One region of the Marinomonas sp. AWM4_232 genome, then DNA from elsewhere that is predicted to be linked to it. Evidence: predicted binding sites of a transcription regulator. Region 1 holds the regulator's gene; each other region holds the start of a gene.
What was found. The regulator sigma-54, encoded in region 1, starts transcription at its own class of promoters, with help from an activator protein. The targets are predictions, from matches to a motif close to TGGCACNNNNNTTGCTNT.
Positions count from the first base shown of each region.

Region 2: a site for sigma-54 is predicted at 5,533-5,550, ahead of hmpA (NO-inducible flavohemoprotein). Genes of this name have one in related genera too.
Region 3: a site for sigma-54 is predicted at 7,572-7,589, ahead of flgF (flagellar basal-body rod protein FlgF). Genes of this name have one in related genera too.

Region 1 is NZ_JBSWTA010000001.1:4,035,622-4,046,432, forward strand. It holds gene murA (UDP-N-acetylglucosamine 1-carboxyvinyltransferase) at 1-295, opposite strand, end outside; gene ACXAC1_RS19145 (BolA family protein) at 314-550, opposite strand; gene ACXAC1_RS19150 (STAS domain-containing protein) at 661-933, opposite strand; gene ACXAC1_RS19155 (MlaC/ttg2D family ABC transporter substrate-binding protein) at 935-1,558, opposite strand; gene mlaD (outer membrane lipid asymmetry maintenance protein MlaD) at 1,558-2,019, opposite strand; gene mlaE (lipid asymmetry maintenance ABC transporter permease subunit MlaE) at 2,022-2,801, opposite strand; gene ACXAC1_RS19170 (ABC transporter ATP-binding protein) at 2,801-3,595, opposite strand; gene ACXAC1_RS19175 (calcium/sodium antiporter) at 3,760-4,716, shown strand; gene lptC (LPS export ABC transporter periplasmic protein LptC) at 4,720-5,298, shown strand; gene lptA (lipopolysaccharide transport periplasmic protein LptA) at 5,282-5,797, shown strand; gene lptB (LPS export ABC transporter ATP-binding protein) at 5,802-6,527, shown strand; gene ACXAC1_RS19195 (RNA polymerase factor sigma-54) at 6,605-8,089, shown strand; gene ACXAC1_RS19200 (PTS sugar transporter subunit IIA) at 8,102-8,551, shown strand; gene ACXAC1_RS19205 (HPr family phosphocarrier protein) at 8,562-8,831, shown strand; partial or broken gene mgtE (magnesium transporter) at 8,836-10,187, shown strand; gene yjgA (ribosome biogenesis factor YjgA) at 10,200-10,730, shown strand; gene ACXAC1_RS19220 (carbon-nitrogen hydrolase family protein) at 10,739-10,811, opposite strand, start outside.
Region 2 is NZ_JBSWTA010000001.1:1,429,220-1,440,030, forward strand. It holds gene ACXAC1_RS06840 (FAD-binding and (Fe-S)-binding domain-containing protein) at 1-435, opposite strand, end outside; gene ACXAC1_RS06845 (FCD domain-containing protein) at 737-1,510, shown strand; gene ACXAC1_RS06850 (MATE family efflux transporter) at 1,500-2,786, opposite strand; gene ACXAC1_RS06855 (hypothetical protein) at 3,179-3,376, shown strand; gene ACXAC1_RS06860 (globin domain-containing protein) at 3,369-3,809, shown strand; gene norR (nitric oxide reductase transcriptional regulator NorR) at 3,821-5,395, opposite strand; gene hmpA (NO-inducible flavohemoprotein) at 5,613-6,806, shown strand; gene ACXAC1_RS06875 (GNAT family N-acetyltransferase) at 6,991-8,148, opposite strand; gene aroE (shikimate dehydrogenase) at 8,323-9,123, opposite strand; gene hemF (oxygen-dependent coproporphyrinogen oxidase) at 9,167-10,099, opposite strand; gene ACXAC1_RS06890 (TetR/AcrR family transcriptional regulator) at 10,184-10,786, opposite strand.
Region 3 is NZ_JBSWTA010000001.1:747,801-758,611, forward strand. It holds gene flgL (flagellar hook-associated protein FlgL) at 1-1,122, opposite strand, end outside; gene flgK (flagellar hook-associated protein FlgK) at 1,130-3,106, opposite strand; gene flgJ (flagellar assembly peptidoglycan hydrolase FlgJ) at 3,219-4,172, opposite strand; gene ACXAC1_RS03625 (flagellar basal body P-ring protein FlgI) at 4,193-5,269, opposite strand; gene flgH (flagellar basal body L-ring protein FlgH) at 5,291-5,950, opposite strand; gene flgG (flagellar basal-body rod protein FlgG) at 5,961-6,746, opposite strand; gene flgF (flagellar basal-body rod protein FlgF) at 6,781-7,521, opposite strand; gene ACXAC1_RS03645 (flagellar hook protein FlgE) at 7,661-9,400, opposite strand; gene ACXAC1_RS03650 (flagellar hook assembly protein FlgD) at 9,415-10,119, opposite strand; gene flgC (flagellar basal body rod protein FlgC) at 10,128-10,580, opposite strand; gene flgB (flagellar basal body rod protein FlgB) at 10,580-10,811, opposite strand, start outside.

The DNA.
Region 1 (10,811 bases):
AAACAAGAATGGAAGCACGCATTGTCTTCACAAGTTCGTATGGTGCGTCACAGTTATCCAATGAAGAGACATCTAACTCAACATTCATGCGCTCATCAACCACAACACCACATCCCATGGAGCCAAGTAGCTCTAACATAGTGGTAATGTCATGTAAGTGAGGAAGATTTTTGATCGTGATAAGATCTTTAGTAAGCAGTGTCGCTGCAAGAATCGGCAAAGCAGCATTTTTTGCTCCTGACGCTCGCACCACACCATTCAGAGTGTTACCGCCAGTAATTAGCAATTTATCCATTCATTTCTCTCTTAATTTTTAAAGACTTGCAAATTGAGCTGGTGTATACGTTTTCATCGTAATGGCATGAATTGCACCAGAAGATATTGCGTCTTGTAAATGAGAGTAAACAAGCTGCTGTCGTTTCACTGCGTTTAGGCCTTCAAAAGCCTCAGCAACAATTGTGATTTGGAAGCTGCAGTCAGCACCGTCAGTCGTTACCTGGCTGCCTTCAATTTTTGATTCTAATAAAGCTTTCACTTCGGAGGCGTTCACAAAAACTCCAATTTCTATTCAATGTTCTATGACAACTATTGTACCCCAGCCAACTCAGAATTTGTCAGCTTTATAACGCAAAAACAGGAGTTTCCTCCTGTTTACGTTTTCTAGTCGAACTGAAATATCTTCTGTACACCATAGAGTTTAAACATTTCTTTAAACTCTGCTCGACAACCCAATAAGGTCAGAGCCTTGCCAGAACGCCTTATTTCAATCAACAAGGCAATAATTGGGGCATTCATTGACTCTAGTCCAGAAAGATCAAGGGATTGATCGCTTGAGTACTTCACCCCAACCAAACTTTTCTTAATCTTTAATAATTCAGTCGCATCATAGCGTCCCACTAAACGCCAAACAGCATCCGCTGTCTGCAACTCCATTTTATTCCCCTCCAGACGCCAATGAAGATTGCCAAGCTGCAATAGCTCGATCAATATCATTACCATTCTGCTGCATCATCACCCCGAACTGCTTACGAAAGGTCAGACCGAAGTTGATGTTATTGATCACCACGTTGCTTAACATCCATTGCTTAGCAGATTTAGGCTCCATGTAAAACGCAATATCAACAGGACTACCATCGCTAAGCTGAAATTTAGCGTCTACACGTACTTCGCGTCCTGGTTTTTGTCGTGCCAGCGGCAAAACCGTCAAGCGGCTTGGGTCAAAGTCTATCACCGCAGCACTGTATGTTTTCAGCAACGTACTCTCGGTTACAGAGACAAACTCACTAATCTGTTTTGGCGATGCTTGGCGATAGTACTTACCCATTACTTTTTTAGCTAAATCATCAAAATCCACAACCGGCGCTATGATTTCCCTCATAACCGATCTCAATTTCTGCGGATCACCCTCAAGAACATCTCGCTGATCCACTATTTTGGTCTTGAAGCCACCTACAACTCGAAGCACCTCTTCTCGAGCACCCTCAGGGTTTACGGCAGCAAATGTGTGCGAAACCCACAATAAAGACATCAAAAATATACCAATGGCTTTAATACGCATTACTCATCTCCCCCTGCACTCATTAGAAATTGACCAATCAGGTTTTCAAGAACCAGTGCAGATTGAGTATCGTAGATTTCATCTCCATCTTTAAGCACGTCTTCCTCAGCCCCAATTGAAATTCCTAGATATTTCTCACCAATCAAACCACTTGTCAGAATTGCGATAGCACTGTCGGTAGGAATGTTATCTACTGTAGCATCAATACTCATCGTCACTTTAGCCATGTAGTATTGCTTGTCATATTCAATACTCTCTACTCGGCCTACGGTCACCCCAGCGATGGTTACTTTAGCCCTATCTGTCAGACCACCGATATCATCAAAGTGTGCTTGTATCGTATAGCCGTTAGATTTCTCATTAAATGCTAATCCACTGACCTGCATGGCGAGATAAACAAAAGCAATCACACCAAATAGCATAAACAAGCCGACTAAAACGTTTGCTTTCGCATCCTTCATTATCAAAAATCTCCAAACATTGCTGCGGTTAGCAAAAAGTCTAACCCTAAAATAGCCAATGACCCCAACACCACAGTTCGGGTCGTCGCACGACCAATTCCTTCTGAGGTTGGCTGACAGACATAACCCTGGTACACAGCAATCCATACGATCGCGATAGCAAATACCAAAGACTTCATCACACCATTCATGATATCGGTATTAAAGTATACGGACTGCTGCATGCTGCTCCAAAAAGAGCCTTCATCCACTCCAAGCCACTGCACTGACACCAGCATCCCAGCCCAAATTCCCACGGCTGAAAATATTATCGCTAGAATGGGCATACAAGTTACGCCTGCCAATAACCTTGGCGCAATAACCCGTCGTAGCGGATCTATGCCCATCATTTCATAACTGGATAACTGCTCAGTTGTTTTCATCAAACCAATCTCAGCAGTCAAGGCTGACCCTGCCCGCCCAGCGAACAGCAACCCTGTTACCACAGGTCCCAATTCACGCAGCAAGGTTAAGGCAAGTAGCTGCCCCACTGCCGACTCAGAGCCATAATTGGTCAATATGGAATATCCCTGCAACGCGAGCACCATTCCAATAAAGGCACCTGAGACAATAATAATGATCAGCGACAGCACACCAACCGAATAAATTTGTTTAAAGTAGAGCCTAATGGCCTCATCCCAGCGAACAGGCAATCGAAACAAAGATTGAAATAGAAAAACACCTGCCTGCCCCACCGACTCGATGTATTTGTGTATGGCAAGATATATTGTCTTCACTGACACTAAGCCTCTAACAGTTGTGTTTCATAATTAGGTGCAGGGTAATGAAAACCTACAGGCCCATCTGCTTGCCCTTGCAAGAACTGAACAACCCTGGGATCTGAAGACTGCCGGACCTCATCAGGCGTACCCGCTAAAATGACTCGTCCTGCCGATAACAAGCAAACATGATCGGCAATACTAAGCGACTCTTCAACATCATGAGACACCAAGACACTGGTTATGTTCGCAGCACGATTAAGACGTTTAATCAATTCCACTAACACGCCTTTAGAAATAGGATCCTGACCCGCAAAAGGCTCATCATACATAACTAGATCAGGATCTAATGCGATCGCTCTTGCTAGCGCAGCTCTGCGCGCCATACCGCCAGACAACTCAGCTGGCATTAGATAAGCTGCACCACGCAAACCAACACTTTGCAATTTCATCAGCACAATATCGCGTATCATCGCCTCGTCAAAATCGGTATGTTCCTGCAGTGGTAAAGCGACATTTTCGTAAACACTCATATCACTAAATAACGCACCACTTTGAAACAACATGCCCATTTTTCTGCGCGCCTCAAACAGCTCTTTCCTGGATGCCTGCGCCACATCTAGACCAGCCACTTCTACAGAGCCCGAGCTAGCTTCAATTTGACCACCAATCAAGCGCAAAAGCGTTGTTTTCCCTACACCGCTTGGCCCCATAACTGCAGTAATTTTGCCCTTTGGTATTTGCAAGGTAATGTCTTCGTAAATAGCACGACCACCTCGATGAAAGGACAAATTCTTGACGTCAACATAGACTTCCACTGATGACTCCTTGAATTAAAATCGAACGGATACTAGCACCGTAAAAATGTAAAAGATACGCCATCAAAACCAGCTTGTAACGCCAGCCTCTTGAAATCCTTCAATAAACCACATTAAATGGTGCGCTTTACGATCCTCTCTCACTGTCTTTAGGTATTTAGCGAATGCTCATGTTTTCCTTAGCACTGATTACTGGCCTTATTTTACTCGTTATCAGTTCAGACAAATTTATTGAACACGCCGCATTAGTTGCTGAAAAGCTTAATGTAAGCCCTATTGTTATTGGTATTACATTAGTTGCTTTAGGTACCTCTGCTCCGGAAATGGTCGTGTCGACCATTGCCGCATTAGACAATGCACCAGGCATTGCTGTGGGGAATGTCATTGGCTCAAACATTGCCAACATTGGTTTAGTTTTTGGCGCAACGCTATTGTTGGCCGCTGTTCCGATCAATGGCAGCTTAGTGAAGAAAGAAATCCCTCTAGTCCTTGGCGTCACTCTGCTTGCAGGTTTTCTCATGATTGATCAACACCTATCTTTTATTGATGGTGTAGTGTTGATTATTGCCTTTATTGGCGTCCTCTTCCTATTGCTAAGAAATTCAAAAAACTTAGAGGAAGAATTAACAGGCGATTTACCTGAAGACGATGGCGGTAGCGTGGCGCGCTCTTTGTTAATTGCCGCCATCGGCTTAGCCGTTCTTATTGGCAGCTCTAAGCTACTAGTATGGGGAGCCATCGGCATTGCCTCAGCATTAGGAGTGTCTGATTTAGTCATCGGCCTCACCATTGTCGCGATTGGCACCAGCCTACCAGAATTGGCAGCTTCCATTACTAGTGTACGAAAAGGACACCACGACATAGCAATCGGCAATGTTTTAGGCTCCAACATATTCAATTTAGCGACAGTACTTCCTTTACCTGCATTGATTGCACCGGGCATCATTGAAAATACGGTAATTGAACGAGATTACTGGTGGATGTTTGGTTTTACCCTTTTATTTGCATTTGCTGTTATCATCTACTCAAAGCACCGCACAGCAAGCATCCCTCGATGGTTAGCATTGCCACTTCTAGGCGGATACGGTGCCTACTTGTACCTGTTAGCAATCTCTGGCTAGATCATGCAAACATCAATTAAAAAGTTTTTTCGACACAAAGGCATCGCTGGCTTTCTAGCCATCGCCCTTGTATCAATAGCGGTTTTCTTTATTGGAAACCGCCCAACACTCTACATATTGGACGAACAAAAATTATCTGACGCACCTGACTTTTTCTTGGAAGACGTCACCGCTCGCTCTTATAACCAAGATGGCAAGTTACAAGAAGTACTGCAAGCACAAACGGCCAACCACTACCTTAGAAATCAAACCACGCTAGAGCTTCCGGTCGTGACCCGCTACACAGAAAACTTAAAATCTGTTACCTCTGCAGAAAACGGCCTATTAAATGATCGAGAAAACACGGTCACATTCAATCACAACGCCAAAGTAATTCGCTACGCAGACAATGTTGAGACTGGTCGCATTCATGCGGATACACTAGTTTTCAACAACGACGACCAAACGATTATCAGTCATGGGAACAGCGAACTCATTACGCCTCAAGGCACTACCAAATCTGCTAGCATATTTTTCAATCTTACTGACAATACCGCAACCTTAAATGGAGGCGTTTCAGGACACTATGAAGTTTCAAAGTAACAAACATCTTATAGCTTGGGGACTAATCAGTCTCGCAAGCAGCGCTGCCTACAGTTTGCCAAGCGATCTTTCACAACCAATTAATATTGAGGCCGATAAAGCAGCATTTAACCAAAAGGAAGGCACTGCTAACTACAGTGGAAATGTTGTCGTCATTCAGGGCAGTATTCGAATAGAAGCACAATCTCTCACTATCAACACAAACCCCGAAACCGGTGAGTTTGAGTCATTAGCCGCGAAAGGAACACCTTCACTATTTACTCAACAGCTAAATGAAGCTGGCGATCAAATGAAAGCAACTGGCAACACATTGAATTACAACGTTGCGAACGGGCAACTGGAAATCCATAAAAACGGCTACCTCCAGCGCGGCGAAGACGAAATTTCAGCCGACTTTATTCATTATATATTGAATAACGGCACTTTTAATGCTGAAAACCGTGGTAGTGGTCGCGTTAACATGACCCTGCAACCCGTCCAAAGCGAACAGGCAAACTAGACACATGGCGATTCTTGAAGCAAAACATTTAGCCAAAAGCTATAAAAAACGCCAAGTAGTGAAAGACGTTTCACTAGAAGTTCGTTCCGGCGAAGCTGTCGGCTTGTTAGGACCTAACGGTGCAGGTAAAACGACTTGTTTTTATATGATCGTTGGTATGGTTTCAAATGACCTAGGCGGCATTTTCATTGATGGCGAAGATGTCACCAAAGACGCCATGCACAGTCGCGCTCAAAAAGGCATTGGTTATTTACCGCAAGAAGCCTCTATCTTCCGTAAAATGACAGTAGAAGATAACCTTCTCGCGATACTTGAGACGCGAAAAGATCTCACTAAGGCAGCACGTATCGCTAAAATGGAAAGCCTACTTGAGGAGTTCCACGTCACCCATATTCGCAAAAATCTAGGTATGGCTTTATCGGGCGGCGAACGACGCCGCGTAGAAATTGCACGCGCTCTGGCCATGAACCCTAAATTTGTCCTATTAGATGAACCTTTTGCCGGTGTCGACCCAATATCGGTTGGTGATATAAAAGGCATCATCAAACACTTACAAGCCAGTGGAATCGGAGTACTGATTACGGATCATAACGTTCGCGAAACATTAGACATTTGTGATAAGGCTTATATCGTTGGCAATGGCCGTATCATTGCATCAGGCGAAGCCGAGGCCGTTATAAACAACGAACAAGTTAAGAAAATCTACCTAGGCGACGACTTCAAACTATAAGCCCCCTTATTTTTCCTATGAAAAGGGAGTACTATGCACAAGTCATTCCAAATACTTAATTATAAAAGAGTTGCGCTATGAAGCAGTCCCTGCAACTTAAAATCGGACAACAGTTAACCATGACGCCACAACTGCAGCAGGCAATTAAATTGCTGCAGTTGTCGACTCTTGATTTGCAACAAGAAATTCATGAGTTTCTTGAATCCAATCCATTATTGGAATTGGACGAAGAAGAAGGTTTTCAAACTGAGAGCGATTCACGTCAAACTGAGCTTAGTACGTCAGGCGAATCCAATAACGAAAGCTCCGAAATCAGCTCCGAGACACCTCAGCTCGAGTCTGAGTGGACGGAAAGCATCCCTAACGAACTGTCTATAGACAGCAATTGGGATGACACATACCAAAATTCTGCAGCTGCAGCTGATACCCCAGCTTTTGAAGGCGAACAAGATCTCGACGGCAGAAATGCTCTGTCCGAAGACATGCAAGACCACTTAATCTGGCAGCTTAATCTGACTCATATGTCAGACCGTGACATTGAAATTGCTTATGCAATTATTGATAGCGTGCAAACAGATGGCTATCTATCAATGAGCTTAGAAGAGATTTTCCAGGCTTTAACCGTCGAACTCGAAGATCTAGAGCTTGATGAAGTGACTGCCGTGCAACACCGCTTACAACGCTTCGATCCTGTTGGTGTTTGCTCACAAGATTTACGTGAATGCCTGCTTGTACAACTGGAAGCTTATCAAGAACACCCTCTTTATCGAGCGACTTTTAGCGTGGTCGATCAACACCTTGCCTTGCTTGGCAACAGAGACTACGCGCAACTTAGCCGTAAGACCAAGCTTAAAGAAGAAGCACTGAAAGAAGTTATCACCCTAATTCAGCAACTCAACCCGAGACCTGGGTCGTTGATTGATACCAGTGAAACAGACTATGTTATCCCTGATGTTACCGTGAAGAAAAACAATGGCGTTTGGCAAGTAGAGCTAAACAACGACGCTCTGCCACCGGTTAAGATTAACGAAACCTACTCGGCTATGGTGAACTCCAAAGCATCAAGCGATGATATTTCCTATATAAAAAATTCTTTACAAGAAGCTAAATGGTTTATGAAAAGCCTACAGAGCCGCAACGAGACTTTACTAAAAGTTGCTAGCTGCATTGTATCGAAACAAGTTGAGTTCTTTGAAATTGGCGAAGAAGCCATGAAACCTATGGTTTTGCATGACGTTGCCGAAGAAGTAGGTATGCATGAATCCACTATTTCACGTGTTACAACGCAAAAATACATGCATACCCCCCGAGGCATTTTCGAACTGAAATACTTCTTCTCTAGTCATGTAAACACTTCATCTGGTGGCGAGTGTTCGTCCACAGCCATTCGTGCCATGATTAAGAAGTTGGTAGCAGATGAGCCACCTAAAAAGCCATTAAGTGACAATAAACTAGCAACTATTTTAGCCGACCAGGGCATTCAAGTTGCTCGACGCACTGTTGCAAAGTACCGTGAAGCGATGAACATTCCGCCATCAAACGAGCGGAAGCGACTGATTTAAAGGCCAGCAAATATGTCAGTTAAAAATTTAGTAAAAACAGATCTAGTGTTTGCGAAACAACAGATCTCTAGTAAAAAACGATTGTTAGAGCAGTTAGCCGAATCAGTTAGCGATCGACTACACTGTAACGCAGATGAAGTTTATGACGCCCTGCTCGGACGCGAAAAGCTGGGCAGCACAGGCATTGGCAATGGCATTGCGATACCGCACTGCCGTCTTGAGCAAGTAAACAGTGCTACGCTGGTATTAATGTCACTAGAAGAGCCAATTGATTTTGACGCAATTGATCGACGTCCCGTTGACCTAATTTTTGCCTTATTAGTTCCGCCACATCAGTGTGACGAGCACTTAGCCACTCTCGCGCAGATCGCGGAACTAGCACAAGCAGAACAGAAGTTAAATCAATTGAGAGAAAAACAAAACAACGAAGACTTGTTTGAAGCGTTTAACGCTTTACTGTAAGGACACCCTCATGCTGGAACAATCAGTCGAAATTATCAATAAATTGGGGCTTCATGCTCGCGCGGCTGGCAAGTTGGTAGAAACAACAAGCCGATTTACATCTGACATCACGATCGAGAAAGAAGGCCGAAACGTTGATGGAAAGAGCATTATGGCAATGATGATGCTTGCCGCTGCGAAAGGTACGACCATAAATGTGAAAGTAAACGGAGAGGACGAGGCCGCAGCAATGGAAGCCATCATCGAACTTATTAATGATCGATTTGGAGAAGGCGAATAGCCGAATGAGCGATCAGTCCACTTTAGAACACTTACAGACGGTTGCCGAATCTCTTGAATCCGGCGCCACCATGCAAATTCGTTATTTGCTCAATGGTGCTCTACCTGCACAGGACGTTGCTCGCCTTCTAGAATCTTCCCCCCTAAAGAGCGTAAACTTCTTTGGGAACTGATTGATCATGCTAATCAAGGAGATGTCTTACAATACGTCTCAGAAGAGATTAGTGTTCAATTCATGAAGGACATGGATACCGAGCGTTTATTAGCGGTATCTGAACACTTCGACAATGATGACTTAGCAGACATCCTGCAACAGCTTCCTGAAACCTTGGTTAAGGAAGTGCTGGCCTCCATGACCGCACAAAATCGTGCGCGCATGGAATCCTTAATGAGTTACTCTGAGGATTCGGCCGGTGGCTTGATGAACACCGACACGATAACGATTCGGCCAAATATTACTATCGATATCGTGTTCCGTTTCCTACGACGACACTCGGAACTCCCAGAAATGACTGATAACCTATTGGTTGTCAGTAGATCCGATCGCTTTCTGGGGACTCTCCCCCTGCGCAAACTCCTAGTAGCCGATACGGACACCATAGTCCGTGACATCATGGAAACGGACTGTGATGTCATTTATGCCCATCAAAGCGCCGCCGAAGTTGCGCAGCTTTTTGAAAAGATGGACTTGGTCTCTGCCCCTGTCATTGATCCGGAAACAAAAAAACTACTTGGTCGCATCACCATTGATGACGTCGTAGACGTTATCCGAGACGAAGCAGAACACTCGATGCTACAAATGGCTGGTTTAGATGATGACGAGGACACCTTTGCCCCCATCATGCAAACCACTCGACGTAGGGCAGTTTGGCTTGGCATCAATTTGATTACTGCATTTATTGCTTCTTACGTTATTGGTCTTTTCCAAGACACACTAGATAAAGTCGTTGCACTAGCGATTTTAATGCCGATTGTTGCGAGCATGGGAGGCATTGCAGGCTCACAAGTCCTAACACTTGTAATTCGGGGCATTGCCTTAAACCAAATTGGCTCATCGAATGCTAGATGGCTCTTGAACAGAGAGGTCGTCGTTGGCTTGATAAATGGTGTATTATGGGCCTCCGTAATCGCTTTGCTCACAACCGTATGGTTTGGAGACATTAAAATTGCTTACGTCATAGCTGGCGCGATTGTTATCAACCTTTTGTTTGCTGCATTGACAGGTACATTGTTACCCATCGCATTGAAAAAGCTTGGTATTGACCCTGCTTTAGCGGGAAGTGTTATTTTGACAACCGTGACCGATGTGATTGGCTTTTTGTCTTTCTTGGGCTTAGCCACACTCTTTTTACTATAGAACGATTTAACCATGACAGATTTTGAACACTACGAAGACAACGAAGAAGAATACAAGAGCAAAACTCAAGTAAAAAGAGAAATGGAAGCTCTGCAAGACTTAGGTGAAAAGCTCACCAACCTAAGCGCTGGTCAACGCAAAAAAGTACCTATGTCAGACACCCTACGCGCTGCACTTGAAGAAGCTGATCGTATTAAGCAATGGGGCGCAAAACGTCGCCATTTACAGTACATTGGTAAGGTAATGCGCACAGAGGATGCAGATGCTATCGCAGCACGTTTGGAATTATTTGATAGTACGTCAGCCGCAAACAATAAGCGCTTTCATCAACTAGAAGCAACACGTGACGCACTGATTGGCGAGAACGGTAAAAGCATCCTCGACCAGTATATCCAAGCAAATCCAAGCGTAGATATTCAACAATTACGCTCACTAGTAAGAATGGCAGCAAAAGAAGCAGAACAAGGTAAAGCGACCACTCAACGTAAGAAACTTTTTAAACTCTTGCGTGAAGTACAAGACGCTCAGTTAGGCCTGCTTTAGTAGTCATATTACAAACGGCGATGCTTCAAACAAGGCATCGCCGCTCTCACTTCTCTTAGATATTCTGTATCTACTTTGAAG
Region 2 (10,811 bases), 2.6 Mb from region 1:
CGCGGCAATACCACCGATCATGCAGGCGTTAATCGACGCTGGATCAGGGCCGATCTTGCGCTGATAAGGTGCGAGCAATTGATTGGCACGAGCACCGATGATGCCTGGCTGTAACGATACGGCATGACCATGATCGTGAATGCGGTAGCCTTTCCATTGGTCTGACAATTGAATCAGCACCGAATCCGTCACCGCTTGACCTGATAAGCTCGTCCCTCCTGCACGAAACGTGACTGGAATGTCCAGCGCTCGGGTACATTGCAGTACGAAGCGAACCTCATCTTCGTTGTGCACGCGCACCACCAATTGCGGCACCATACGATAAAAGCTGGCATCGGTTCCGTAGGCAAGGGTACGCAAAGGGTCATGGATAAGTCGTTCGTCATCGATACGCTCGACGAGCTGGGTGTACAGAGCTTGATAGGGCGGTTTCATAAGGGCATCCAGTTTTTATGAGGAGGACTGGCAATCACTCATCACATAACTTATTAAATACTTTCAATATAAATTGGTAATACCAATTTACCTTTGTTATTTTGCATGACAATAGAAACCTTTTTGCAAATTGTCAAACTGTACATTTATAAGAAATTAGCGACTTTTAGGCTATATTTTTACTGGTTTTACCAATTTTATGGTTATTAACAAAATTCTATTTCCCTGTTGATAAGCTTAATATTGGTCATACCAATAATAATTTTATCTTTTAAAACAATACGTCTAGTAAGAGAAAAATATGACTCAGCGCCCCTTTCAGCGAGCAAAACAGACCAAAATATCCGATCTCATCATGCAAGAGCTAGAAAGTATGATTTTGGACGGTACGTTTAAAGCAGGGCAAAAATTACCGCCAGAACGAGAATTAGCAGAACGCTTTGAAGTGTCACGCCCATCATTAAGAGAAGCGATACAAAAACTGGCTGCTCGCGGCGTGGTGGCCACCAAGCACGGTGGAGGGACTTACGTATCCGACCAGATCGGCTCTTCGTTTACCGACCCGCTGCAAGCCCTGTTAAGTTCACATGATGAGTTTTTGTATGATCAATTAGAGTTTCGCGATGCTTTGGAAGGGTTATCGGCTTACTATGCAGCGCTGCGTGCGACCGATGCGGACAAGGCGATGCTCACTCAGCGTTATGAAGCCTTATTAGAAGCAAACCGCCAGCAGGATGCTCAGCAAGAGTCCAAGCTAGACGCTGAATTTCATATGGCCATCGCAGAATGCGCCCACAATGTCGTGTTATTGCACACCTTGCGTAGCTTATTCGCGATTTTAGAGAACAGTATTTCCGCCAATTTAAGCAATTTGTTTGAGAAGAAAGCGGCTCGCGGGCAAGTCATGACACAACACAAAGCGCTTTATGAAGCGATCATGGCAGGCAAACCGGAAGAAGCCCGCGCTGCCGTACACTCGCATTTAGTCTTTGTCGAAGACCATTTATTGAAGATGCGCCGCGAGGAATCGCGAATACAACGCTCCCTGCGACGCAGTGAAAACGCTAATCGCTGAACCACACACCTTTTATAAGGTTACGGCGATAACACCACCACAGCGTCACGGCGCGGGCGATAAAGAACAGCGCCATGCTGAGCCAGAGGCCATGATTACCCAGTCCTTGGGTGATAAACCATAAAGGGAAGAAGATCCCTAAAACGCTGATAATCATGGTGTTTTGCATCTGCTTAACACTGGTGGTGCCGATGAAAATGCCGTCGAGCATGTAGGACCAAATACCCAACAGAGGAAAAGCAATCAACCAAGGTAGGTACAGTTTTGCTTGCGCTCGAACCGACTCAACGCTGGTCAGCAAATCAATAATTAAGCCACCGAAAGCAGTGAAAATCAGCATCAGAAGCACGGCTGCGACGACTGCCCAATAGGTCGATAAACGGATAACTTTTTGGAACAGCTCGCGGTTTTTACGGCCAAGATATTCGCCACATAGGGCTTCCACGGAAAAGGCAAAACCGTCCAAGGCATTGGAGATAATCATTAAAAAGGTCATAAGCACCGCGTTGGCAGCAAGTATAGCATCCCCTTGACGTGCGCCTTGAGCGGTAAAAAAGGTCATTACTGTCAGTAGCAAGATCGTTCTCACAAACAAGTAACGATTTACCTGTACCAATTCGATATAAGTCCGCCATTTCGAAAGGTCAACTAGCGGTACATGACCATCAAAACGCTGTAACTGCTTCGTAGCTAATAACAGCGCAAACACTACGCCCAAATAGTGCGATGCGACAGTCGCCCAAGCCACACCAACACTGGCCATTTCCCATTGGTACACTGCGATGTAGTCGAGCACCATATTGGCTAGGTTAATCACCAATAGCATCCAAAGAGGGCCTTTGGAGTATTGCACGCCAAAGAACCAGCCCATCAAGGCATAACCCGCCAGCACCGCAGGAGCACTGTAAATCCGTGCTTCGCAATAAGCGCGTGCCCAAGGCTCTAATTCTGCACTTGGCGCCATAAAGTAGATCGCCAATTCGATAATGGGTGCTTGGAACACAATCAGCAGCAAACCAATCCCAATCCCCATCGCAAGGGACTGCAATAACAAGGCACGCACTTGTCGGCCATCTTCACGGCCAAGCGCTTGAGCCGTTAGTCCAGTAGAGCCCATGCGCAAAAAACCAAATGCCCAAAACAAGAAACTAAAGATGCTAGCACCAATCGCGACCGCACCAAGGTGAATAGCAGTGCCTAAATGTCCCACCACCGCGGTGTCGACTAAGCCCAACAAAGGCGTAGTGATGTTAGACACCATTGGTGGCCACGCCATATGCCAGATCTTGCGGTTCAATTCACCGTCTCGTTTAAAGCGCTTTACAAGCTGTTGAAAACTCAAGCTAAGCCTCGGAAATTGCTAATCTGTGAATATCCACTAATTGTGGATAACTAATTTTCTCTATTCGCCACTCGCACAACAATCAGCCTGTGGACATTATCGTCTGTTATACACAAAACCGCTTATATTAGGCAGTTTTCAACTGTAAGTAGAATAAAATCGTGTTTTTATATCCACAAAAGCATCGTTATCCACAGACCAGCAGGAAAGGTTACGTCTGTACCAAAATGTATTGACATCTGGATAACTGAGCGTTTTTTCCACAATTTGCTTTAAAATGGTCGGTATTTTGCTAAACTCGGCGGCGAAAATTTTGGGGAATGGTTATGAAAAAAACATTAAAGCCGATTTTAGAAGGCCTTGCAGTAGGCTGTGTCTTTATCAGTATTACCATGCTGTTTGAGATTCCATTTTACATGAGCTTAATCATCGGTGCATTGGCTGCGCTCGGTGGCTACCGTAACTCGATAAAAATGGACAAAGAAAAGTCAGAAAAAGCAGCGGCGAACAAACAAGATGACTGAGGCTTCAACTCAGCCGGCATTCGGTGAGGGCGATGCGACTCTGCAAGCGGTAGGGGGCATGGAAGGCTTAACGAAGCTGGTGCATAACTTTTACCGTATTATGGCGGAAACATCAGACTACCGTCCGTTATTTGATATGCACCCACAGCCCATCGATACCTCTATTGATAAATTGGTGCTGTTCCTGCACGGCTGGATGGGCGGTGAGCGAATGTACGCTAAAAAGTACGGTCAAATCGCTTTGCCACGGGCCCACGCACACTTAAAAGTGAACGATAAAGAGCGCCTGATGTGGCTTAACTGCATGTCTGATGCCATCCGTGATCTTGGCTATCCAGAAGAGCTACGAGCTTATTTAGTCTCAGCGTTTAGCGTACCGGCAGGACGTATTCAGCAGGTGAGCCAAGCTACGCACGGCCAAGGATCTGAATAAGCGCGCTAGCACTATGAGTTACGTTGTTTCGTGACTTCAATGCCTAAACGTTTAGCCAAACGAACCAAGTTCGCACGGTCCATCGCCAGTGCTCGTGCGGCTTGCGCCCAATTCAGCCCCGCCTGATCCAACGCCTGTTGGATAGTTTGACGTTGAAAATCTTCTGTTGCCTGTTTTAGATCGTGGATCTCAGCTGTATCTAACTCTGCGTTGTCGGGCGACGCTTGGAGTGATTCTTTTGGCACTGAAAACGCGTCCACTAGCCCTGTTAAATGCATGGGCTCAATTCTCGTAATCCCTTGATTAGTATTACTTTTTGCCAATAACGCCGCACGAGACAAGACATGTTCTAGCTCGCGAACATTACCAGGCCAACGATACGCTTTCAGCCACTCACTGGCTTTAGGGGAAAGGGTTAATTGCTGCAGGCCGAACTTACGACGCAATTGTTCTGCGAAAAATCCCGCCAATAGCAGTACATCACCATTACGCTCGCGCAAAGGCGGCACAGTAATCGGAAACACACTTAAGCGATGGTATAAATCGGCGCGAAAGCGCTTTTCCGCCACTTCTTGTTTGAGATCTCGGTTAGTGGCCGCGATGATGCGCACGTCCACGTATTCGATCTTATCTTTGCCTACGGCTTGGATTTCTTGATTTTGAATCGCCCTTAACAGGCTGCCTTGGGCTTCCAGAGGCAGTTCACCAATTTCATCAAGAAACAAAGTGCCGCCGTGAGCCAAGGTGAACTTACCAACACGGTCACGATCCGCGCCAGTAAACGCCCCTTTAACATGACCAAACAGCTCACTCTCAATCAGGCTTTCCGGAATCGCGGCGCAGTTTACGTACACCATAGGTGCTTGAGCCCGCTTCGAAGCACGATGTAGGGTACGCGCGACCAGCTCTTTACCCACACCGGTTTCGCCTTCGATCAATACTGCCAGATCAGCAGGGGCGACCAGCTCCAAGTGCTGCTTCAAAGTCAGCATGGCTTGGCTTTGACCAATCATTTCCGTGGCTTCTTTGTTCAAAGCTTCTTCACTGAGCTCGACAAGCAATTCTTCGGCATGTTTCGACTTACGTTCCAAACGCGCCAGCAACATGGCGGTATTTAAGCTCATCGCGGCCATGGTACCAACAATTTCCAAAGCTCGGGCATCAATCGAGTCAAACGCTCCAGGCGTCATACTGTCGAGCGTCACCACCCCAAGCATATTGCCTTGCACGTACAAAGGAATGCCCATGCAGGCATGAACGGGCAGGCCATCATCAAAACCAGACACCATGCCATCGTAGGGATCGGGAAGGGTGCAGCCAGTCGGAAAGCGTACCGGTTGATACGCATCGCAGATCTCGGTAAAGCGTGGATGCTCGCAAATGTTAAAGCGACGCCCCATCACATCGTCCATCAAGCCCTGCTGGGCCAGTGGCAATAGCAAATCACCTTTACGCTCTAACAAAACCACCGCATCACAATCAACGGCTGCGCGTATAGCGCGAATCAGTCGCTCAAAGCGATCTTCTAGGGTAACAGCGCTGGCCAAATCCAGAGCAAAACGCAGCAAAGCATCCGTGGAAATCATGACATAACTCGTATTTATCAGATAAGAGTCATTATGACTCGAAAGGATTAAAATGACACTAGATAAAACGTGTCACTTTGACATAAATCAGATTTATAAAAAACAGTAAACATATGATTTATATAGGTTTTATTTTTTGGCATTAAATTCGCTATAAGTAAATCAAATAGCTCATGTTTAGAGCCCTTGAAACACCTACTTACAGTGGAGACGTTAAATGCTTTCTCAAACTCATATCGATACCGTTAAGGCAACCATTCCTGTTCTAGCATCCGCTGGCACCGCCATTACTGAACACTTTTACATCCGTATGTTTACCCATAACCCTGAGCTAAAAGACGTATTCAATATGTCGCACCAAGCCACAGGACGCCAGCCAGCCGCGCTGTTTAATGCTATTGCCGCTTACGCTACTCATATCGATAACCTAGAAGTGCTCACTGGCGCGGTGATGCGCATTGCTCATAAACACACCAGCTTTAACATTCAAGCGGATCAATACGCTATCGTCGGCCACCATCTGATTGAAACCCTACGTGAGCTACTCGGTGACGCTTTCACACCAGATATTGAAGAAGCATGGGGCGCAGCCTACCAGCAACTGGCTGATATCTTTATCCAAATCGAAGGCGACCTGTACAAAGCCAATGCAGCGAAAAACGGCGGTTGGGAAGGCTTCCGAAAATTCCGCGTTGCCAAAAAGCAAACTGAATCTGAATTGGTCACAAGCTTTACATTTGTACCCGTTGACGGTGGTAATGTGGTGGACTTCCAGCCTGGTCAGTACTTAGGTATCAAAGTTCACCCGAACAACCATGAGTTTGATGAGATCCGCCAGTACAGCCTTTCTACCGCAGCGAACGGTCAAAGCTACCGCATCAGCGTCAAGCGTGAGCTAGGAGACGTAAAAAATGGTGTGGTTTCCAACTACCTACACGACAGTATCGAAGAGGGCGATGAAGTCGAATTAATGCCACCTGCAGGCGACTTCCATTACCAAGAACGCCAACGCCCAGTGGTTTTAATCTCCGCAGGCGTTGGTTTAACTCCAATGAATGCCATACTTGATACCTTAGCAAGTCAAGGTAGCCAGAACCCAGTTTTCTACCTACACGCTTGCCGTAACCCACAGCAACACTCGTTTGCAGAGCATGTGGCAGGTTTGACTGAGACGCTCAACCTGACTCACTACACTTGGTTGGAAAACGATGCGCCAGAGAATGCTGAGCGTGTCTTAGCAGGCCAAATGCAGCTAGGACAGATCTCAGAAATCCTGCCGCTAACAGACGGTGATTTCTACTTGTGTGGCCCAGTCGGCTTTATGATGTTTATCAAAGAACAACTGCTCAGCCTTGGCGTCAGCGATGATCGCATCCATTACGAAGTCTTTGGCCCACATCAAAGTTTTTAGGCACCTCGGTAAATAGACAAAATCCAGCCTTCGACCCGGCTCAGACGGCACATCCATGTGCCGATTGAGCCTACGCCGTCATCCTGACGGCTGGTCTTAAGGCTTAGGATTCTGTCATAACTCGCAACCAGAGATATGCGCAAGCCAATTGAACTGCATGGGAGTATGCATCACATACGTGGGGTTAACCCTGCTTAAACGGCAATAACGCGAGGGTATCTTGATGGTACTCACGTACTGCTTTGGCTTCTTCTTGGCAGAAGTTGCCGATGGCATCGCGAAAGCCGGGATTGTCGATGTAATGTACGCTGTGGCTAAACACGGGCTCAAAGCCACGGGCGATTTTGTGTTCCCCTTGAGTGCCTGGATCAAAATGCTGTAACCCTTTTTCAATACAGAATTCGATACCTTGGTAGTAACAGGCTTCAAAGTGCAGGCAGTCAAATTCCTCGATACAACCCCAATAGCGACCATAAAGTGAGTGATTGTCGAAGAAACACCAAGAAGCGCCTACCGGCTGATCGCCTTTGTACGCCAGCACCAATAGGATCTGCTCGGCCATACTTTTCACCAGCTGTTGAAAGAAAGCTTCGCTTAAATAACCCGTCTGACCGCGTTTGGCATAGGTGCTTTGATAGCAAGCATAGAAGAATTGCACTTCTTCAGGCGTTAATTCAGGACCCAGCTTGCGCTCTAAACGAAGGCCCTGCTGAGCGATCTTATCACGCTCTTTGCGGGCACTTTTACGCTTACGGCTGGAGAAGTGGCTAAAGTAGTCCTCCATGGACTGATAGCCTTTGTTAAACCAATGAAACTGGCAGGAAATACGGTGCAGATACTCATCGGATTGCCCTAAATGCTCGGCCAAGAGCTCACGACAAAACAGTAAGTGCCAGCTGGAAAACTCACGCTCTTGGTTAGCTTGAGTGATAACAGGCGCCAGCGCCGCGTACAAAGACACGTATTCTTCCGAATGCCCGGTTGGATCAAGATGGGTAAATAAGCGTGGGCCCGTCACCGGAGAGTAAGGCACCGCCCAAACGCGCTTTGGGTAATACTGATAACCATAGCGTTGATAAGCATCGGCCCAAGACCAATCAAACACGAATTCCCCGTGAGAATGGGTTTTCAAGAAGGTTGGGGCAATGGCTAATGGCGCGTCATCATCTTCCATCACCAGCAAATACTCTGGATACCAGCCTGTACCATCGCCTAGACAGCCATGTTCTTCCAAAGCTTGGTAAAACGCATACTGCGCAAAAGGGTAAGAGGTCTCACCAATGGCTTGTTGCCAGCGCTCGTAGCCAATATCGGCTACCGATGCGAACCATTGTGCTTTCATAGGACCTCCATTCATTTTGGATCTTTCAATCTACAAGTCGACTAAACAGCCTAACAAAGATCATAAACTCATCTGAGCACAGTCGTCAGGATGACGACGCTGACTAATAGGCACATGGATGTGCCGTTTAGTCAGTGCGAAGAGAGTTTGTGATCTAAAAGCCAGCCGAATGCCTTACATCTCAGCACGAAGCTTTTCAATCACTGGTGCTTGAGCTGGGCGCTGGTGCAGCCACATAAAGAAGGCTTCCGCCGCTTGGCCAACCAACATTCCTAAACCATCGGCACCTTGCGCACCACGAGCAAAGGCCCACTGCATAAATACGGTTGGTTCCGCGCCATAGACCATGTCGTAGACCCAGGTTTTATCGTTCACGAGGCTATCTTGCAAAGGAGGAAGCTCGCCGCCAAGGCTGGCAGAAGAACCATTGATAATAATGTCGAAAGGTCCTTTTAGGTCATCAAAGCTTGCATAGTCGCAGTTGAAAAGCAGTGCCAGTTCTTCGGCTTTCGCGACCGTTCGGTTCGCAATCACTACGATATCAGGATTTTGTGCCATCACAGGCCCTAACACACCGCGCACTGCACCACCGGCACCGATCACCAAAATGCGTTTGTCTTTCAGCGGCTGCTCAAGCACTTTAACAATGTCTCGCACCATACCCGCGCCATCGGTGTTGTCGCCATAGAGTTCGCCATTTTTGCCCATCATTAGCGTATTCACCGCGCCAGCCTGCTCAGCACGCTTGCTTAGCTTGTCGCACATATCGAAGGCACGCTGCTTGAAAGGAACAGTGACGTTCATGCCCACCCCACCGTCGGCAAAGAAGTCGCGCACTTGCTGCTCAAAGCCTTCTAAATCGCCCAAGATTTTACGATAGTTCACCGCCAGCCCCAGCTGCTCAGCAAACGCATGATGGATTTCTGGGGATTTACTGTGTTCAATTGGATTACCGATAACCGCAAGCTGTTGCACTTTAGAACCTCTAACTCAGAAAAATATTACTTAATAGAACCCATTACGCTGTGTGGCGATTGAGCCAATCACGTCCAGTGAGATAATAATCCGTCAACGCCGCTTCAGGGCTGCCTTCTTCAGGCTCGTAGCCATAGGTCCATTTTACTTCCGGTGGCAACGACATCAGGATGGATTCCGTACGACCTGCGCCGCTTTGCAAACCAAAGTGGGTACCACGGTCAAATACCAGATTAAACTCCACGTAACGACCGCGACGGTGCAATTGGAAATCACGCTCGCGCTCACCAAACGGTGTGTCTTTGTGTTTAGCCAAGATAGGCTCATAAGCTTCAATGTAGCCGTTGCCGACCGCTTGCATCAAGGCAAAGCTCTCTTCGAACGGTAACTCATTGAAATCATCAAAGAAAACACCACCGATACCACGATGTTCTTGGCGATGTTTTAAGAAGAAGTACTCATCACACCAGGCTTTGAAGCGGTCGTAATACTCCTCGCCAAATGGCGCAAGAGAGTCGAAGGCTTGCTGGTGCCATTGGATACAGTCTGCATCATCACCGTAATATGGGGTCAGATCAAAGCCACCACCAAACCACCATACGGGATCGAGCCCTTCTTTATGAACCACGAACAAGCGCACGTTAGCGTGAGAGGTTGGGGCATAAGGATTATTCGGATGAATGACTAAGGAAACGCCCATGGCTTCAAAGCTGCCGCCAGCTAATTCTGGGCGGTCTGCTGTGGCTGAAGGAGGCAGTCGATCGCCACGAACATGAGAGAAGTTTACCCCACCTTTTTCGATGACATCCCCCGCCAACACACGCGTACGCCCCATGCCACCGTTATCACGTTGCCAAGCGTCTTCATGAAAACGTGCCTCTGGCTCAAACGCTTCAAGACGCTGACAAATCTGGTCTTGCAGGCCCATCAAATAGGTTTTGACGGCAGCAATTTTATCCTCAGTTAATACAGTCACACAGGGCTCCAATCCATCCGATACAAAGTCTCTGCATTCTAACATTCTTACAGGGCAACACAGAATGACTGAAATGCAATAAGCTTAAATGCGATCTACTAAGGTACGCCAAGGCGCAACCGCTAATTCAAACTCTTCTGCCTTGCCCGTTGCAGAGGCCACAACCGTCGCACCATGTAGGCTAGCGAGAATTTGACTGGCGTAGGCACGTGCTTCTTCGGTCGGCATCCAGTCTTTTTTCATGTACGACACCACGGTCGACAACCAATCCATTTTCAACTCGTAAAAAGCGGTAAGCTCTGCTTGGGTTGCCTCATCTAGCAGACTTTTCTCTGCTGTCAGGACCGTTGATAAGCCCAACACATCCTGCTTGACCGTTTCTTTTGCCATGGCATCAATAAACTTATTCAGTGCTTTCTGCGCTGCTTGTCGTTTTTTCTTAGGCAGTTTTAGGCCTTGCTCAAAGGTTTCTCGATGACGTCGCATCACGGCTGTAGCCAGATCCCCTTTGGTTGGAAAATGGTAGTGAACACTCGCACTTTTGATCCCCACTGCTGCCGCCACATCGCGAAAACTCATCGACTTATAGCCATGTTCAATAATCGCCTGCTCGGCCACATCCAGAATCTTCACCTTGGTTGGGTTTTCTGGTTTTGTGGGGGCATCTAAGGTGGACTGCATATCCATTTCGCTCGCTCCTTATGCTGTGCTT
Region 3 (10,811 bases), 3.3 Mb from region 1:
CTTATAAATATCCAGCCCCCCAATATTCTCTTGGGCTTGTTTGTTATAGATCTGCTTCGCAGAGCCATATTCAGTTCGATTGTCTATCGTATTGATTCGCGCACCGACAGAGGAGGATGCCGTAGCAATATTAACCTGAGTATTCTCAATGCTGGTAGTTGCGTTAAGACGGTAATACTCCCTTTCTTTGTTCGTCAAAGTAGGGTCTCGTAAAGCATTAATCGCATCCATCACTTGATTTAAAACGTTATCTCGGATCGGCTGATCTAACGTAATATCGACCGTGCTGCCTGCTGCGCCATCTAAAGTAAACTCCATACCGTTGAAAGTAATCGCTTCACCTGACACATAATCTCCAGAAGCTAAAACAGCACCGGTACTATCTGTAATAGAAAACTGGTCTGGAGATCCCGCAGTAGTCGTCAATGTGAAATCATTTAACGCAGCATTGACTGCGCTGTAATTATTGTCAACAAAAGTGTCATAAGCATCTTGGTCTGATATTGAGTAGGATAAAGTAGCTGTCCCCACTGAAGAGGTAGCCGTTACCGTATTACGAGTCCAAGCATCTTGAAACACTGTTTTTCCAGAGTCATTTGTCGCTATAGAAATGGTATCGCCTATCTGAGACATCTGCTGAGCTTCGTTGCCAGCATAGACGTACTTCCCACTTGTGTCTTTGATAAAAGCAGGTGAGCTCGAATTTGTGCCTGAGAAAATATATTGCCCATTTGAATTTTTAGAATTCATTAAGTCGGCAACTGAAGCCAACAAAGACTCCATTTCACCCGCTAATGTATCTAAGTCGTCTTGAGAGTTTGCTCCATTCACTGTTTGGATCAAGCGCACATTAATTTCATCTAATGTACTATTCAGGCTCTCTAACGCAACTGACTCGTATTCAATGGAGTTTCTTGCTAGGGTCATATTCTGATCATACTGCTCTAGCAGCTTAGTATCGGCGTCATAGCGCAATAACTGACCAGCACCATTAGGGTCATCACTTGGCCTTACAATATCAGACTGCTCAGCAATCTTTTCCTGAACTTTTAAATAGCGCTCATTCGCCTTTTGCATCGATAGTGAAGACTGATTGAAAATTAAGTTCGTTGTAACACGCATATATCACCTACCCTAACGCACCAATCAGCGTTGCAAATGTACTTTGAGCAGCAGACAAGACCTGAGCTGACGCTGTATACGACTGCTGGTATCGCAACAAGTTAACTGCCTCTTCATCCAAGCTAACAGCAGAGACTTGATCTCGAGCAGCAATCGATTTATTCATTATTGTCTCACTCGCGTCCATATTGGTGGATAACGTTGCCGTTAAACTACCGACCTCTGTCACCAATGATGAAAACGCTTCTGTAAAAGACCGACTTCCTTCTACAGTATTCTCACTCTGCAAGTTCGCTAACTTTAAGCCATTGTAGTTATCAGACTCACCATCAGAGTTAAAAGCAATAGTAAAAGTATCACCAGCATCTGGTGGACCATCTAAGCTAATATCATAACCTGCATCTTCAGCAAGCCCAGCTTGCTCTAATAAGTTTGAGTAATCCGTAATGCCTGTCAAAGTTGCCAATGCTGTACCGCTACCGTCTCTTATCTCGACCGCATCACTAGCAGTAAAGTACAAGGTCTGAGGCGCCGCACTATATAGCCCACCAGAAGCAGTAAATGCCGAATCCGTAAAGTCTGTATTAGTAATAGACGAGATTGAAATAGTCACATCCGAAAGGTTAGTACTAGCACTTGATACAGCAATTGGTGCCGAAAGAGCTAAATAATCACCTGAGCGAGCCGTCATTTTAATAGACTCCGCAGCATTTTTAGTTGGAGCAAACTGGTAACGATCTCCTTCCGTGTAGTTTGGCAATGAGTCAAATGAAATCTCTACCCCAAAACCATCGACTTGGAAATAGCCGCTAGAAGTAGGAGTTGCAGTGGAAGTGTCCACTATACTCGATTCGCGCTTAATTCTTCCGTCCAAATCATAAGTAACTAGTTTAAATGTAGTTGGAGACATCATCTCGACTTCATACGTATCTGTAGTTATCTCACTAGATGCTCCATCCGTTACACGCACATCAATACCGAAGTTTTCGTCACTGTTTTCAGTATTTGCAGTAACCTCTATCTCTGAAGTTGAAAAAAGGTTGATACCGTAGTCACCATTAGCATCCAAACCAAGTTGATTTTGCTGATTCATCACATCGGCAAATACCAATGCTTGCTGACCAAGCATACGTTCTGCAGTCGTGATAAATTCATTACGAAATTCAACCAGGCCACCAATTGCCCCGCCCAATTCATCTGTCGGAATATTTAATTCATACTTACCAAAATCGAGCTCAATGCCCAATTCACCATCAGGGTTGCTGGTATCGGATGTCAAGCGCAGCTCATTATTGCTACTTTGAAGAACTAAAGGCTGACCCGAGGCGAGATTAACTGTCATCAGTTCACTATCATCATAACTAACTTTTATATCTAAATATTCTGATAACTCTTTGACTAATTGCTCTTGCTGATCTCGCAATTCGTTGGCAGCGCTTCCTGTCGTAGATTCAAGTTTAAATATCTGCGCATTTAAGTTACCTATCTGATCAGTCAAGTTGTTAATAGACAACACATTACTCTCAAGCTCCTCATTAGCGAGCGTTCTTTGGTCTGAGATGTAATTTGCTAGATCGTTATATTGTGAGGCTAATTGCTTAAAGTTTGAGTAAGCATTGGAACGGGCGGCAGTATCCGTTGGATCCGCATTCGCTGTTTGCAATGCACTGAAAGCATTATCTAAGTAATCACTAATAGACACACTGTCTTCACCGATAACCGAATCAAAAGACGTCATCATAGAATGATAGCTTTCATAAAAATTGTAATTAGAGGTGTCAGACCAAACTTGCTGATTGATGTACTGATTCACAATACGATCAGTATCTTGGATTAAAACGCCACCGCCTGATTGACTCACTGTTGCAGTGGTTTGACGGCTGTAGCCTTCCGTATCTACGTTGGCTGTGTTTTGACCAGTCGTGGTAATTCGAGCCGTACTCGACTGCAACCCAGATAAACCTATGGAATAAAGACTCGCCATGTTATTAACCTCTCAGACACGAAACGCTAGCGCGCATATTTCTATATCGACTTGAGATGCAATAACTTTACCAAAACTAGAGGAGAGAGCTGAAAACTCACACAAGATGTTGTTATAGAAGGGTTTTAAACCACTTACTCGACAGAATATTAGTAATCTTATCAGCGTAGTTAGGGTCTGTGGCATAGCCACCTTTTTGCAGGTAAGCGGCAAACATTGCCGCATTATCGCCAGCCTCTAATGCTTCTTGATATCGTTCACTGTTTTTCAAGAAATCAGCATAGTCGTCAAAGCTTTGCGAAAAAGAGTCATATGCACGAAATGCTGCCTTCTCCCTTTGAGCTACCCCATCCTTGAACTCCAATGTGCTCACCAGAGCCTTATCTCCAGACCAGCGATGATCGGCTTTGATACCAAACAAATTATAACTGGGACTGCCATCGGTTTTTGCAATCGGGTATTTTCCCCAGCCCGTTTCCAAAGCGGCTTGGGCCAAGATAGCTTTGGGATCAACTCCTAGCTGCTCCCCTGCTTTTTGCGCATGAGGCCATAGCGTTTGCACAAAGCTATCTGGAGAATCAAACGCAACATCTGTTGCTTTTAACTTGGCTGCATCCACTACTTGTTGCGCAGACTCGGTATAGTCTTGTGCAGCCCGCTTCGCCACGGCACGGACTCTTTCCGCATCGAGAGTCGACAAATTACGTAGAAAGTTTGCCTCTGAACCCAGCTCATTACCCTCATTCGAAGACAAACTTTTCCCATTACCCTGAAGTTGTCTAATCAGTGATTCAGCCAGACCTATACCACCAGCGTTAGCCAATGACTGGGCCAATTGCGAATCCATCATTTCGGTGTATTGTTTTGTTTGAGCGCTATCAAACAATCCTCCACCAATATTTTCATTGGCAGATCGCATATTCTTAAACATCATATTGATGAAGATCGACTCAAACTCTTGAGCCACTTTTTTTAATGCTGCATCAGGGTCTTGCTGGGCTTGCGCTTTAAGACTTACCAGAGAGTTAAAGTCTGCAAAAAAAGCATTGTTATCGATTCGGCTCATGATTCCTCCGCGCTCATAGTCTAAATAACGACTAAATCGGCATTTAACGCACCCGCTTGCTTCAATCCCTCGAGGATAGCCATCACATCACCCGGTGCCGCCCCAACTTGGTTAACAGCTCGAACGATATCATTTAAAGATGCCCCCTGATTAAAAACAAACATATGGCCACTACCTTCGTCTGTTTCAAGTCCCTGACGAGGTGCCAACGCTTGGCCCGCGCCAGGAAAATCACCTTCCGGGTTAGCATTAATCGTCACAGTAAGGCTGCCATGCGTCACTGCCGCAGGCGATACGGTGACATCCTGACCAATAATAATGGTGCCTGTACGTGAATTGACAACAATCTTCGCCCTTTCACGACCTAATTCAACATCTAAGTTTTCAAGAATCGACAGAAAGGTCACCCGTTGCGAGGGATCTCGCGGCGCCGTTACACGAATTGATGTAGCATCAAGAGACTGAGCGACACCTGGACCCAGCAAACTATTAATCTTATCCGCTACTTGTTTTGCAGTCGTAAAGTCTGGTCGATTAAGGTTGAAGGTAAGAGTATCACCACGGTTGAAGCTGTTCGCTACCGCCTTTTCCACACTCGCACCATTTGGAATTCTTGCCACAGTTGGCGTAGCAATTGATTGGCGGGAACCATCAACACCAGCAGTCCCCAAACCACCTATAACAAGATTACCTTGAGCAATGGCATACACTTGCCCGTCCGCCCCTTTTAAAGCTGACAGCAGCAGTGTACCACCTTGAAGACTACTCGCATTCCCCAAAGAGGAAACGGTTACATCAATAGTCTGGCCTGGTTTCGAAAATGGCGGAAGCGTAGCCGTTAATGATACCGCCGCCACATTATCTGAATCCGTATCCGCCCCATCTGGTAAATTAATGCCGAACTGGTTCAGCATACTGATGAAACTTTGATTGGTGAAATCCGTATCATCCCCCGTTCCATTCAAACCTATAACTAGACCGTAGCCAAAAAGTTGGTTATCACGCACACCTTCTACGCTTGCAATATCTTTAAGGCGCTCCGCCGAAGCAAGCCCTCCCCATAAAAGCAAAGAGAGTGTTAAGATCAGGGTTTTCATACACTAGAATCCACGTAGTAATTAAAATGGCCACCAACTAGTATTCAACGCTCTTGTTAACCAGCCTTGTTCGCTTCCTGACGCTAGTTCACCAGTTCCAGAGTAGGCAATTCTTGCATCTGCAAGACGCGTTGATTCAACTGTATTATCAGAGCTGATATCCGCTTCACGAACCAAGCCTGACAAACGGATGTACTCTTGACCACGATTCAATGTTATCCACTTTTCACCCCGAACGGCCAGCAGCCCATTTGGGTAAACATCATAAACGGTTACGGTAATACTACCAGATAAGCTGTTACTTTGATTAGCGTTCGCATTACCTGAAAAGTCACTATTCATGCCCGGTAAGCTAGTATCCAACCCTACAGGAATACCTAAAATGGTAGGGTTTTGAATTGTGGCCGAGGAAGACTTGGACACTGAAGCAGCGTTCGACTTGGTAGAACTTGTACTTTCGGACAGGGTAACGGTCAGAATATCACCGATCTGACGCGCTTTCTTGTCACCAAAAAACACATCTCCCATTCCCGTTTGATAAATTCCACCATCACTGTTTTGACTATATTGAACAGATGGTTGAATTACTGGCGCGTAGTATGGATCGTCAGAAACCGGAGCGGGTTCGACCGCAGCACAACCAACTAAAACAACTGGGATAAAAGCAAATAATAAACGCATAAATGGCTCTTTATAATTGCTGGTTAACGAAGCTCAACATACCATCAGCAGCCGAAATCACCTTAGAGTTCATCTCATAGGCACGCTGTGTGGTAATCATATTCACTAACTCTTCTATAGAGTTCACATTTGAAGACTCCAACATACCTTGGCTCAGATAACCTCGACCATCAGTCCCTGGCTCACCAACTACAGGGGCTCCGCTTGCGGTTGTTTCTTGATACAGGTTGCTACCTAAATAATTCAAACCAGAAGCATTAATGAAAGTGGCAATATTTATCACCCCTATCTGTTCAGTATCTGTCGCACCTCCCCTAAGAACAGAGACAACGCCATCCTCGCCAATGGTAATTTCAACGACATCTTGATCTACCGTAATGCCAGGATCTAAGACCAAGCCAGTGGAATCCACTATAGTACCTTCGCTATTGAGCTGAAATTGACCATCACGCGTGTAAGCAATAGTACCGTCAGGTTGCTGTACTTGAAAAAAACCACCGCCTTGAATCGCTACATCCAATTGTCGATCCGTAATATTGTAGTCGCCTTCTTCAAAATTCTTTTGAGTTCCTGTTACTCGGACACCAGCCCCTAACTGCAGCCCTGACGGCAATTCGGTATTCTGTGAAGACAAACCACCTGGCGCACGCAGTGTTTTATACAGCAGGTTTTCAAATACCGCCCGGTCTTTTTTAAATGCTGTGGTCGATACGTTAGCCAAGTTATTCGAAATAACGGCCAATTGTTTGTCCATCGCAGACAAACCTGTTTTAGCAACCCATAGAGCTGAATGCATATCGTACTCCTTATCTCTGAATCACGTAGCTGTATTAACTACGTTCAAGAATTCGCGCCGATGCGTTTTCATTTTCACGCACCGTATTCATAACTTTAATGTTCATTTCAAATCGTCGAGACAACTCCATAATGCTGGTCATTTCTTCAACCGCATTAACATTACTGCCTTCTAGATACCCTGAAACCACTTGAACTGAATTATCCTGTTGTAATTGCTCACCACTTTTTGTTCGAATCAAGCCATCATCACCTTTTACTAAAGCTTCAGGTTCAGCGGACACAAGTTTAATTCTGTTCAAAGCGGTTATCTGAGTGCCGTCGCCACCTTGGGGAATTATGGAAATGGTCCCATCTTCACTGATATCAAGATCATCTAAAGGAGGGAGAAAAATGGGTCCCGCAGCCCCCATGACAGGCAAGCCCGTACCTGTCACCAACTGACCAGAAAGTGTCAACTGAAGATCTCCAGCACGGGTATAGGTTTCTTGCCCACTACCATCCAGCACGGCAATAAAACCATTGTTTTGAATAGCAACATCCATTGAGCGTCCGGTATTTTGTAGAGGCCCCATTTCAAAGTTAGTACCAGGATTCTCCGTCATGGCATAGACACGTGAAGGATAAAAATCACCGTTGACCTGCATAGATCGAGCTTGTTCAAAATCAGATCGAAAACCTGTGGTCGAAACATTGGCAAGGTTATTTGCATGAATAGTTTGGGCATTCATGACTTGCGTACCACCACTCATTGCTAAATACAGCGCTCTATCCATATTTCATACCCACGATTAAAAACGGATTTAAAACAAATAATAAATAGTGTGTAACAAATAGTGTGCCAAGTCTGAAAATTGCGTTTTTCAGGCATAAAAAAACCCAGCATATGCTGGGCTTTTTAATCGCTAATAATGATTAACGTAGGTTTATAATCGTCTGAGTGACAGTATTTTCAGTCTCTAAGGTCTTAGAGTTAGCCTGATAGTTACGCTGAGCTTCAATCAATGCCACTAGTTCTTCAGTAATATCCACATTGGATTCCTCAAGAGCGCCGCCTTGAATGCTACCAAATGTACCAGTATTCGGCTTGCCGACATTTGCCGCCCCTGAGTCAGAGCTTGCCACCCATGCAGTTTTTCCGGCAGGAGTAAGGCCATCTTGATTATCGAACACAGCCAATGCAATTTGCCCTAGCACAGCCGTTTGCTGGTTTGTATAGCTAGCCACTAACATTCCATCCTCATCAAAACTAACACCTTGCAATTCTCCCGCAGCGAAGCCGTCTTGAGAAAAACGATCCGAGCTGGTCAGTGCATATTGGGTACTGTTAGAAAAATCGATGGCCAACTCCGCCTGAGCGTTTGTTGGGTCCCAGCCGACAATACTTAATTGAGTCGGGCTCGCGGTTGCAAATGGGAAAAAACCATTGTATGCGCCCACTAGATTGCCTTCGTTATCGAATTTCACAACGGTATCGTCAGCTAAATAAGGCACCGTTTCAAACAGTAAATTCCCGGCTGCATCCGTTGCCTGATTACCAGTTGCAGGATCAATAACGGGCTGCTCAACAGGGTTATTCACTTCACCATCTACGGTTACTTTCACTTCCCAAGTATTGTCTTCGCCCTGTTTAATAAAGTAGTAGCCGATCGTATGCTTCTCTCCCAACGCATCATAAATAGTGTTGGTATTTCCGTAGGTGTACGTCTCAGGGTCCGCCGGATCAAATGCTTCTCGAGCAACATTTTCAGGTTCAAGATAGTTTTCATTTCCGCCAGTATAATCAAACGTTACACCAGCCACAGTAATAGCATTGACCGTTGTTGGATCGACTAGGTCAGACGTTGCAGTCGGTTCAGTTCCTCCGACATATAACGGAGCATAAGGAGTAGCAGTGCCCGTGATGGCTTCGGAGTAAGTACCTTCGGCATCATCAAATGTGACATAGGTATCTGCCAAGTAAGCTGTTCCGGTTGCTGGGTCTACTTGCTCACCGTCTACCGTAGCGTATACCTGATAAGTATTAGGCAATTCAGATTTAGCATAATACAGTGTGACAGCCTGAGGTGTAGCCCCCCCTGTATTGGCCGTTTGCGTATAGGTATAAGTATCCGGATCGCCCGGATCAAATGTCGACCCAATGTATGCAGGCACGTCTTCAGATTCAGAGTTTAGGTTTAGCTCGACCCCAACTTCTGTTGAGGCTTCTGGCGCAATACGTTCTGTTGGAACCTGAAGGTCACTTAAAGCCCCAGCAATAATCCCATCGACAGCATTGTAGCCTTGAACCACACCACCATCATTTGTCACTAGATAGCCTTCAGAATCAAGCTTAAAGTCGCCAGCCCGTGTATATGTTTGAGTCCCGCCCTGATCAACAACAAAGAAGCCTGAACCATCTATGGCTAAGTCCAAATTATTATCCGTATTTGAAATATTACCTGCTGAGAATTCCTGAGCAATGTTGTTGACACTGACGCCACTACCAATCGTATTACTACTGCCAGCCCCGACTACACTTGTATTATATAAATCACCAAATTCTATCCGAGACTTCTTGAAGCCAGTTGTATCAGAGTTAGCAATATTATTACCAGTCACGCTTAAATAGTCAGCGGACGCTTTGATACCTGACAGTGCTGTATTAAAACCCATAATTATTTCCTCCGCTAACTGACGATTTCAATCTCGTCACTAAGTGCTAAACTGCCGTAATTTTGAACATTCAAAGTTGTTCCGTCTGAACCATTAATAGTGACACTATTTATTCTAGCCGGAACTTGAGTGCTTAACTCTGTCACCTCACCATCAGCGTTGCGTGACGTCACACTAAACGTATATTCACCGTTCTCTACAACATTACCGTCATTATCCGTACCATCCCATGTATAATTCTCATCAGTAAGTGTGGCCGATTTAACAACTTCACCACTGGCATCTAAGATGTTTAGAGTCGTTGTTTGGGCATCATCTGGAAATGACGTTTTAATGGATACTGAGCTACCATCTGTTACCGTCGCCGTGTCGCTATCAACGTATACTGATTTTCCTACCAATGTTGAAGCAGTTAATGCTTGGTTAGACATCAGAGCTTCCGTCATATTAGACATCTCTGAGGCCATATTTGTGAGACGCTCCAATGAACTAAATTCAGCCATTTGCGAAACCATGTCACCTGTATCTTGCGGTTCAGTTGGATCTTGATTTTTAAGCTGCTCAATATAGAGCTGCAAAAACACATCCTGATTGGCTAAACCATCAGCACTCTCAGTACTGGTTGTCGCTGTTATTCCAGATTTTGCCTTTGCTTCATCGGTCCCGTATTGGGATATCAAGCTAGATAATGCAGAGTTTGTGTTGATATCAGACATCATTCACCCCCTTAGGACTGACCTAAGGTCAACATTCTCTGCATCATACTTTTAGCAGAGTTCATTATTTCAACGTTTGTTTGAAACGAACGCGAAGCAGACATCATGTCGGCCATCTCTTCGACCGGATTCACATTCGGATAAAAAACATAACCTTCTTCGTTTGCCATCGGGCTATTTGGCTCATAACGGGGCTCTAACGGCTCATCCGATTCAACAATTCCGGCCACCTGAACACCCATGCCAGACGCTCCAGAAGTAATATCATCCGATGCATTCCAACCACGTTCACGCAAAGCATCAGTCATCATCTGCTGAAACACAGGTTTGCGAGCACGATAGGTTTGATCGGCAGAGCTGGCCACACTATCAGCGTTGGCAATGTTACTGGCAACCGTATTTAAGCGGACAGTTTGAGCACTCATCGCTGAACCGGAAATGGCAAAAATATTACTTAACGACATTATTGTCCTCCAGTCAGCGCTTTCTTCATGCCGCTGATTTTTCTATCCAAAAACATAAAGCTGGTGTCAAATTGCAATGAGTTTTGCGCAAACTCTGCTTGCTCTCGCTGCATGTCAACTGTGTTTCCATCCAAAGAAGGCTGACTACCATTTCGATAAAGCAAGTCATCATCTTTAGCAAATGAGCTCTCTCCAGCAATATGCTGATCATCATCACCAGCTAGCTGAATA